Regions from separate parts of the Brevibacterium sp. R8603A2 genome, predicted to be linked through region 2. Evidence: predicted binding sites of a transcription regulator. Region 2 holds the regulator's gene; each other region holds the start of a gene.
The links. The regulator HrcA, encoded in region 2, represses chaperone genes, less so after heat shock. The targets are predictions, from matches to a motif close to TTNGCACTCGNNNNNNNCGAGTGCNAA.
Positions count from the first base shown of each region.

Region 1: the regulator HrcA is predicted to act here: its motif matches at 1,821-1,847, upstream of MTQ12_RS14465 (Hsp20/alpha crystallin family protein).
Region 3: the regulator HrcA is predicted to act here: its motif matches at 1,900-1,926, upstream of groES (co-chaperone GroES).

Region 1 covers NZ_JALLGN010000021.1:9,924-13,196, reverse strand. Annotated here, with positions in the region: gene MTQ12_RS14480 (SDR family oxidoreductase) at 1-365, shown strand, start outside; partial or broken gene MTQ12_RS14475 (transposase) at 401-619, shown strand; gene MTQ12_RS14470 (general stress protein) at 630-1,157, opposite strand; gene MTQ12_RS14465 (Hsp20/alpha crystallin family protein) at 1,353-1,685, opposite strand; gene MTQ12_RS14460 (alpha/beta hydrolase) at 1,911-2,666, opposite strand; gene MTQ12_RS14455 (FAD-dependent oxidoreductase) at 2,786-3,273, opposite strand, start outside.
Region 2 covers NZ_JALLGN010000011.1:112,874-116,146, reverse strand. Annotated here, with positions in the region: gene MTQ12_RS11880 (16S rRNA (uracil(1498)-N(3))-methyltransferase) at 1-424, opposite strand, end outside; gene dnaJ (molecular chaperone DnaJ) at 421-1,539, opposite strand; gene hrcA (heat-inducible transcriptional repressor HrcA) at 1,554-2,564, opposite strand; gene MTQ12_RS11865 (DUF3097 family protein) at 2,711-3,273, shown strand, end outside.
Region 3 covers NZ_JALLGN010000001.1:169,521-172,793, forward strand. Annotated here, with positions in the region: gene groL (chaperonin GroEL) at 1-1,347, opposite strand, end outside; gene groES (co-chaperone GroES) at 1,409-1,702, opposite strand; gene MTQ12_RS00750 (AMP-binding protein) at 2,534-3,273, shown strand, end outside.

The DNA of each region.
Region 1 (3,273 bases), on a different contig from region 2:
TCCGGGTCAACTCCGTCAACCCGGGCGACGTGGACACGGGGATGCTGCGCGACGAGGCTCGCCAGCTGGGACAGGACCAGGCCGGATTCCTGGCTGAGGCGGCCGAGCGCCCGTTGAACCGCATGGGACAGCCGAGTGAGATCTCGGCGGCTGTCGTATGGCTCGCGAGCGATGAGGCGTCGTACGTGACCGGGGCGGCGCTGGTCGTCGACGGTGGCGGCATCGCCAGATCCGCTGATCACCTGCTGAGCGATCCTTCGGTTGGTAAGCCTCGCCCAACTCGTGTCACGTTAGGCGAGGCTCACCGTGACCGGCGCGTCCTGCGCCGGTCACCGAATCCGAAGGAACGCCCGTGCGATCTTTGAATCGCTCTGGGTTTCGTTCCGTTTTTCAAGCAAGTATGGAGATCCGCAAGCTCGGCCGCACCATGAAGCAACGCGCCGACATCCTCGCCTTCTTCGACCGGCCCGGCACAAGCAACGGGCCCACGGAGGCGATCAACGGCCGGCTCGAGCACCTCCACGGCTCCGCCCTCGGGTTCCGCAACCTCACCCACTACATCGCGAGATCGCTGCTCGAAGCCGGAGGCTTCAGACTCGCGCTACACCCTCATTCGTGAAGGGCCCTTTTCAGTCTCCGGGGTGGGCGGTCTGGTCCGCGAGGAGACGAGCGGCCTCCGCAGCGTATGGTGCTTCCACTTGGACCTCGTAGTGGCCCGCCTCAAGGGTCTCCAGTGAGTCGAAGTCCCGTCGGCCGCCCTTAGCCAGGTGTCCAAGGAAGTAAAGCAAAGCGCCCCAAACTGCGCCAGAGGCGACCGAGATGATCAGGATGGCCAGCCAACCGAATCCGGGGGCGAACAGCCCGAACAGCAGACCTAGCAGAACACCGAACCATGCTCCAACGCCTGCGCCCCGTAGCGCAGCCTTTCCTCCTGTCAAGCGACCGAGTACATGCTCGACGACACGAACGTCGAGCCCCACGATCGCTACTCGTTCCACAGCGAAGCCGGCGTCGGAAAGACGGTCAACCGCTGCCTGCGCACTGGCGTAGTCAGAGAACCGCGCGATCGTTTGTTTCCAGCGGGGGTCATTGGTGAACGGGGGCTCACTAGCGTCCTGTTCCGGAGGGTTGTTGCGAGGGGCCTCGGGGCTGGTCATGGGCGTACTCCTTTAGTGAAAACTGGATGAATCACCGTGCTAAGACCAGAAGGCTGGGTGCACGCCCGTCTTCCGGTCTTGCGAAGCCGGGTGTTGCGCCGTTCGGCATCAGGGAAAGGTCGCCCCTGTTTGCTTTCGGCGCGTGCTGCGAACGAGAAGCTAACTCTGGCTCGTCGATGGGTCTCCGGCCGGGCGTTACTCCTGAGGCGAGTGCTGACTCAGGACATGAAACTTGCGCGGCTTGGCTTTCTCGCTGACCGGGATGACCAGGCTCAGCACGCCGTTGTCGTACGAGGCGAAGATGTTCGCCGAGTCCACACCCTCACCGATGCTGAACTGGCGGAGGTAGGTACCCGCCGGTCGCTCCTGAACGAGCCACTTGGCTCCCTCGGTGTGGGGTGCAGTGCGCTGGGCGCGGATGGTCAGCAGCTGACCGTCGACGTCGATGTCTACCGACTCCGGATCGACCCCGGGCAGGTCGGCGGTGAGAATGTAACGGTCAGCTTCACGGTACAGGTCTACCGGCATCACACGCGGTCCCGGACGGGACTGAAGCAGGCCGGACGCGAGGCGGTCGAGCTCGCTCAAAATCGAACGACATTGCCATGATGAATCATCTCCTTTCCGTATGCGGGTCCTCGGGTCTATCCCGATGCCTTTGAATTAGCACTCTCCACGCGGGAGCGCCATCGTTTTTGACGCTTTCATCTGGTTATTTCCCGTACCAAGAATCTGCTTTCTTGGGCGAAATCGTCATGCTGTCACCGCCTCGGCGACGACTCGCGCGAGGCGCTTGCCGATGAGGTGGTTCGTTGCCCGCACACGCCGAACGGTGACCCCCATCATCCGCTCCACGATGCGCAGCACGGCTTCGGAGCGGAACTCGTCGAGGTCGCCCATGATGACGTCGATGGGGGCTTTGACATGGGCGATGTCGCTGAGAGTGGTCTGTGACTCGATGGAGTGCTGCAACGACTTGACGAATGGCTCCCAGTTGCGTTCAGTGATATCTACAGCTTTGGGGATGGGCAGCAGCCGCTGTACCAGCGCAGCGTGCCGGAGGGTGAACTCCCGGTTCGTGCGGAGGTACTCGTAGAGCCGCAGGTAGAAGTCCATCCGGGTCCGCTCGATGACGTCCCCTATTTCATGGGGTGCGAGATAGATAGGTGGGCTGACCATCACGAGCTTCGCGACTCGCTTTTGCCGCCGGGCGGCGTACCGGGCGCCGATGAGGGCGCCCATGGAATGCCCGACCACAGTGAACGGCTCGCGCAGCCGCAGCGACGCGACCGTCCGCTCGATAGCGGCGACATGGTCGGCCAGGGTGTAATCGGCCCACTCCGGCGCCGGCGACTCGCCGAAGCCGAGCAGGTCGATGGCGATGCACCGGTGGGTGCGCTCGAGCAGCGGGATCACGTGGTGAAACGTCACCGACGAGGACGCGATACCGTGCAGCAGCAGCACCGTCGGGCCTTCGCCGCGTTCCTCGGCGATATGCAGCACCGGCATGCGGCGAAACCACCTCATCCGACGCAACGTCGAGCGGATCTCGCCCGCTACGCCCGCATGGGCCACCGGAGGATCCGCGGGTTCTCCCACGGCTGCCGGGTTCGGGGAGGCTTGCGGCATCAGGTGTCCCTGGATGTCGGAGCTCCTGCGCACACCCGACTGTGACGACCCTCGTTCAGGTACTCGTGGATCTGCCGGACCACACTGGCGCCCTCACCCACAGCCGAGGTCATTCGCCTCACAGACCCGTGCCGTACATCGCCGATAGCGAAGACCCCGGGGATGGTGGTCTCCAAAGAGAAGCGGGGGCTTCCTTCCGTCCGCGCGCCGGCCAGCTCCGCCTCCGCGCCGGTGAGGATGTACCCGTCAGGATCGCGTGCCACATCGACCTTCAATACCGTCGTCGCCGGAGCGGCGCCGACGAAGACGAACACGTGCCCCACGGGGAGCTTCTCCAGCACGTCACCGTGACGGACTGTGATCGCTTCCAAACGGTTGCCGCCGTGTGCTTCCACGACCTCCGAGGACAGCAGCACGTTGATACGGGGGTGATGTTGGATCTGGTCCACCAGGTACCTGGACATTCCCGCTCCCAGGTCCGCGGCGC
Region 2 (3,273 bases):
GGAGGGTCGCCGCGCGCAGCGTGTTCTCCCATCTCTGGACCATCTTCGCCTGCTTCTTCGCCGGCCAGTCGGCGATCGAGCGCTGCGCCGCCCACGGGACGACGGCGTCGACGCCGACCTCGGTCGCGGCCTCGATCGCCTGGAGGTCGCGGTCCTGCTTGGCGAGCGCCTGGACGAGCACAAGGCCGGGTGCCGGCTCCGGGTCCCGGGTGCATGCGGTGACCTCGACGGTGAGCGCATCCGGTGCGGCCGCCGTGATCGTGCCGGTGATCCGCAGGCCGCGGCCGTCGACGAGCTGGAGGGGTTCGCCGGTGCGCATCCGGCGCACGCGGACTGCGTGGCCGGCCACGTCGGGCCCGCACGCCACCCGCTCGCCCACCGGTGCCGGGGCGAGCCCGTCGGCGAGGTAGACAGGGAGGCTCACCGGCCGGCGAACCTCTCCCGGATCCGGCTGAAGCGGCTCTTCGACTGCTCGCCGACGATCGCCTCGGGCTCGACCTCGTCGCGCGCCTCGGCGAGCTGCTCGAGCAGCTCCCGCTGCCGGGCGTCGAGCTTGTTCGGCGTCTGCACGACGACGGTGACGAGCATGTCCCCGCGCGAGGAGTGCCGCAGGCGGGTGGCCCCGAGACCGGGCAGGCGCTTGACGGTGCCGGACTGGAGACCGGGCTCGATCTCGATCGTCTGCACGCCATCGAAGGTCTCGAGCTGGACCGCGGAGCCCAGGGCGGCAGCGGTCATCGGGACGGTGAGCATGCACCGCAGGTGGTCGCCGTCGCGGGTGAAGACCGGGTGGTCGATCACCCGGATCTCGAGGTAGAGGTCACCGGGCGGTCCCCCGCCCGGACCCACCTCGCCCTGCCCGGCGAGCTTGATGCGCACGCCGTCGGACACGCCGGCGGGGATCCGCACGGGCAGTGAGCGCTCCGCTCGGACGCGGCCGTCGCCGCCGCAGCTCGTGCACGGGTCGGTGATGCGGGTGCCGTAGCCGCCGCAGTTGTTGCAGGTCTGGTTGGTGACCATCTGGCCGAGCAGGGTGCGGGTCATCTGCTGAATGCTGCCGGTGCCGTGGCACAGCGAGCAGGTCTCCGCCGAGGTGCCCGGCCGGGCACCGTCGCCGTCGCAGGTCCCGCACACCTCGGCGGTGACGATCTCGACGGTCTCGGTGTCGCCGAAGACGGCCGTCTCGAGGTCGATCTCGACCTCGATGAGCGCGTCCTTGCCGCGCCGCTGCCGGGAGGCCGGCTGCGTGCGCCCTGCCCCGCCCATGCCGCCGCCGAAGAACGTCTCGAACAGGTCGGAGAAGCCGCCGAAGTCGCCGCCCCCGAATCCCTGCCCGGAGCCGGAGCCGCCGAGGTCGTAGTTCTGCCGCTTGTTCGGATCCGAGAGGATCTCGTAGGCGACGGCGACCTCCTTGAACTCGGCCTCGTGCCCCGGGTTGACGTCGGGGTGGAGCTTCCGGGCGAGCCTCCGGTAGGCCTTCTTGATCTCGTCGGGGGTGGCGTCGCGGTCGACGCCCAGGGTTGCGTAATGATCGCTCACTCAGAGTCCTTTGCTTATTCCGAGAGGATGACGGAGACGTACTTGGCGACGGCGCGCACGGCGGCCATCGTGGTCGGGTAGTCCATGCGGGTGGGGCCGAGGACGGCGAGCTTCGCCTCGGAGTCGTCGGTGCCGTAGCCGGTGGCCACGACCGAGGTGCTCGCGAAGGACTCGACCGGGTTCTCCCGGCCGATCCGCACGCTCACGCGCCCGGTCTCCGCGACCATCGAGGTCAGCAGCTTGAGGAGCACGACCTGCTCCTCGAAGGCCTCGAGCAGGGGGCCGATGTGCGCTCCGAGGTCCCGCCCGGAGCGGGCGAGGTTCGCGGTGCCGGCCATGACGAGCCGGTCCTGCCGGGTCGAGCGGGCGAGATCGGTGACGACCTCGCTGATCGCGGCGGCGACGTCCCGCAGCCCCGGCGGCACGCTCACCGTGTCGCAGGCCGCCGCGACCCGGTCGAGCCGGGTGCGGTGGAGGACCTCGTTGAACGCATCGCGCAGCAGGGCGATGTCGGTCTCGCCGAGCGGCATCCCGGAGTCGACGATCCGCTGCTCGACCTGCCCGGAGTCGGTGATGAGGACGACGAGCAGGCGGTGCGGGGCGATGTCGACGAGCTCGAGGTGGCGCACCTGGGAGGTCGTGGCCATGGGGTACTGGACGACGGCGACCTGGTGCGTGAGCGAGGCGAGGAGGCGGACCGTGCGGTCGAGCATGTCGTCGATGTCGACGGGGCGCTCGATGATCCGCGCGATCGCCCGCTTCTCCGCCGCGGACAGCGGCTTGACCTCGTCGAGCCGGTCGACGAACATCCGATAGCCCTTGTCGGTGGGGATGCGCCCGGCCGAGGTGTGCGGCTGCGCGATGAGCCCCTCCTGCTCGAGGGCGACCATGTCGTTGCGGATCGTCGCCGAGGACACCTCGAGGCCGTGGCGCTCGACGAGCGCCTTGGATCCGACGGGCTCGTTCGTCGCGACGTAGTCCTCGACGATGGCCCGCAGCACGCGGGCGCGGCGGCCGTCATTCATCGCGCTCCCCCCCCTGTCCGGCTCCCGTTCGACTGCTCGGTTCTTCGGCTCTCGACTGTCTGGCACTCCACATGTTCGAGTGCCAATCCTACGCCTGTGGGCGGGTGAGTCCCAAAACCCGGGTGCGGGCGACCTACAGTGGCCTGATGACCTATTCCGACCCCTACGGCCGTGATGTGCTCTCCGCCTCCTCCCCCCGCTCCCGGCGCCGTCCGGAGTCCAACGAGGTGCCCGTCGCCCCGGGCCTCGTCGTCGAGGATGCAGAGAGCGGCTGGGTGGGCGCGATCGTCGGCTTCGAGAAGACGAGCGCCGGCCACGTCGTCCACCTCGAGGACCGGCGCGGGCGCACGCGCCCGTTCCCGCTCGGCCCGGGCTACCTCATCGACGGCTCCCCCGTGCGCCTCGTCCGCCCTGTCCCGCGCACCCGGGCTCCCGGCCGCACCGCCTCGGGCTCGGTGGCCGTGCCCGAGGCGCGCGCCCGGGTGGCCCGGGGCTCGCGGATCTGGGTCGAGGGCAAGCACGACGCGGAGCTCGTGGAGAAGATCTGGGGCGACGACCTGCGGGTCGAGGGGGTCGTCGTCGAACCGCTCGGCGGGCTCGACGACGTGGCCGACCGGCTCGTCGAGTTCGGTCCCGATGCCGCGCACCGGGTCGGCGTCCTCGCCGACCACCTCGTGGCCGGCTCGAAGGAGATGCGGATCGCCGAGGC
Region 3 (3,273 bases), on a different contig from region 2:
CGGCTCGACGACGGCCTTGCGGAGGATGGCGACACCGGTGGCGGCGTCATCGCTCAGGCCGAGGTCGGTGCCCTCGATCGCCTTGACGGCGTGGACGAGAGCGGAACCGCCGCCTGCCACGACGCCCTCCTCGATGGCGGCACGGGTCGCGGACACGGCGTCCTCGACGCGGTGCTTGCGCTCCTTGAGCTCCACCTCGGTGGCGGCGCCGACCTTGATGACGGCGACTCCGCCGGCGAGCTTCGCCAGGCGTTCCTGCAGCTTCTCCCGATCCCAGTCGGAATCGGTGTTGGCCACCTCGGCGCGGATCTGGGCGACCCGGCCGGCGACGTCGTCATCGGACCCCGCACCGTCGATGACGGTGGTGTTGTCCTTGGTGATCGTCACGGTGCGGGCGCTGCCGAGCTGATCCAGGGTCACCTGGTCGAGCTTCATGCCCATGTCCGCGGTGATGACCTGGCCGCCGGTGAGGACGGCGAGGTCCTCGAGGATCGCCTTGCGACGGTCGCCGAAGCCCGGGGCCTTGACAGCGGCGACGTTGAGGATGCCGCGGATCTTGTTGACCACGAGGGTGGACAGGGCCTCGCCCTCGATGTCCTCGGCCACGATGAACAGCGGCTTGCCGGCCTGCTGCACCTTCTCGAGCACCGGGAGCAGGTCCTGGATGTTCGAGATCTTGCCCTGGTTGATGAGGATGTAGGGATCGCTGAGGACAGCTTCCTGACGATCGGCGTCGGTCACGAAGTACGGAGACAGGAAGCCCTTGTCGAACTGCATGCCTTCGGTGAACTCGAGCTCGACCGAGGAGGCCTGGCTCTCGTCGATCGTGATGACGCCGTCCTTGCCGACCTTGTCGAAGGCCTCGGCGATGAGCTCGCCGATCTCCTGCGACTGGGCGGACAGGGCTGCGACGTGGGCGATCTCCTGGGAGTCGGCCACCTCGCGGGCGATCTTCTTCAGCTGCTCCTCGACGGCGTCGACGGCCTTCTCGATGCCGATCTTGAGCTGGCCGGGTGCGGCACCGGCGGCCACGTTGCGCAGTCCCTCGTGGACGAGGGCCTGGGCGAGCACGGTCGCGGTGGTGGTTCCGTCGCCGGCGACGTCGTTGGTCTTGGTGGCGACTTCCTTGGCGAGCTGGGCGCCGAGGTTCTCGTACGGGTCGTCGAGCTCGACCTCGCGGGCGATGGTCACACCATCGTTGGTGATGGTGGGCGCACCCCACTGCTTGTCGAGCACGACGTTGCGGCCGCGCGGGCCGAGCGTCACCTTGACGGTGTTGGCGAGGACGTCCACGCCGCGCTCGAGCGCCTTGCGGGCGTCATCATCGAACTGCAGAGTCTTGGGCATACGTCACTTCCTTAGAGATTGATGGAATCCGGTGAGCGGATGGAATCCGGTCGGAAGCGGTTCAGCCGATGACGGCGAGCACGTCGCGCGCCGAGAGGACGAGGTACTCCTCGCCCTGGTACTTGACCTCGGTGCCGCCGTACTTGGAGTAGATGACCTTGTCGCCGACGTTGACGTCGAGCGGGACGCGGTTGCCATTGTCGGCGACGCGGCCGGGGCCCACAGCGACGACCTCGCCCTCCTGGGGCTTCTCCTTGGCGGTGTCGGGGATGACGAGACCGGAAGCAGTGGTCTGCTCGGCCTCGACCTGACGGATGACGAGCCGATCTTCGAGCGGCTTGATGGAGACCGACATGTTCGGCACTCTCCTTCGTGTGTAGTCGTTCCGAATTCTCAGATCCGGGGGCGTCCGACGGGCACGCGCACGGTGCGCGCGTGACCGGTGGACGTCCGGTCGACCTCTCGTCGTCGCGGGTGCCGAGTGGCCGGAGCCGTTTCTGAGTCCTGTTAGCACTCACTGGTGTGCTGTGCTAATTCGACTCTAGGACGGGGTTGGCACTCGGTCAACTCGAGTGCCAGATCGAGTGTCGGATTTTGAGTCGGCCCACAGGGAACAGGGTCGTGAGGACCTGCGGTCGGGCCGGCGGGGCCTGAGACGAAGGGGGCCTTTGCCCTGCCCGTCAAGGCTGCAGCCGGCACTGCAGACTCCGTCGCACGCCCGACCTGAAAGCGCGATCGGAACGAGTCTGGGGCTGGAGACTCCCGCGATTCCTGCAGCCGCCCACTCGAACAGACCTGTTTTCGCGGGAGTTTGCAGTTCCGGCAGGAGTTCTATCACCCACCGCCCGCGAATGGGCCGTTCTGAGGTCGTGATGCGTCCAGAAGCGCGATGCAGGCAGAAGCGCGATGCAGGCAGAACCGCGAGGCAGCGAGAAGCGTGATGGAGCCGAGGACCCGGTGGCGCGAACCGCTCTCCTGCGCGTGGACACCATAGTGCGCGCCCTTGACACCTGGTCTAAAATCGCCCTAGCGATCATTCACTGATTCTGTCGCCGAGGTGCCGGCCCGGTCACCGGGCACGTTGCCTCAGCTCGCGCTCGCCCGCCGGGCGGAGCCCCCGTCCACGAGCACCCGCACCGCCGCACGCACCACCCGTCACCGCTGAACACAGTCGTTTGGAGGCCCCATGTTCACCACGCCCGCCGAGATCTACGAGCACTCGTTCCGGATCCACGCCACCCGCCCCGCCGTCCGCGAGGACGACCGCGAGTTCACCTATCGCGACATCTGGGCCTGGTCGGACGCCACGATCGATCTGCTCCGCGAGCTCGGCGTCGGCCCCGGTGACGTCGTCGCGATGTACGCGGGCAACCGCGCCGAATGGATCGTCTTCGACACCGCCGTCGCCCGGCTCGGCGCGGTGAAGACCCCGGCGAACTACATGTCCGCGCTCGACACCGTGCTCTACCAGCTCGAGTTCGCCGGCGCCTCCGTCGTCATCACCGACTACGAGCTCGGCAGCGCGCTCGCCGAGCGCCTCGCCAGCAACCCCGAGGCCCCCGCCGGCACCACCACCCCCGGCCGCCCGCGGATCGTCCAGCTCTCCGATCCGGCCGGCCGCACGATCCCCGGCGCGATCCCCTTCCCCGAGGTCCCGGGAGCCGACTACACCCCGCGGGCCGGCGAGATCCCGGCCGACCCGCACGTCCGATCCCAGCTCAACTTCACCGGCGGCACCACCGGTCGGCCCAAGGCGGTCGCCCACACCCGCCGCTCGGCGGCCGCCGCGTTCTACATCCAGATGATCGAGGCGGACATCGCCGTCGGCGAGCAGATGCTCGTCATGTCCCCGCTCGCCCACGCCGCCGGCGCCCTCGCGCTCGCCGGGATCGGCCGCGGCGCCACCGTGCGCATCCTCGCGGCCTT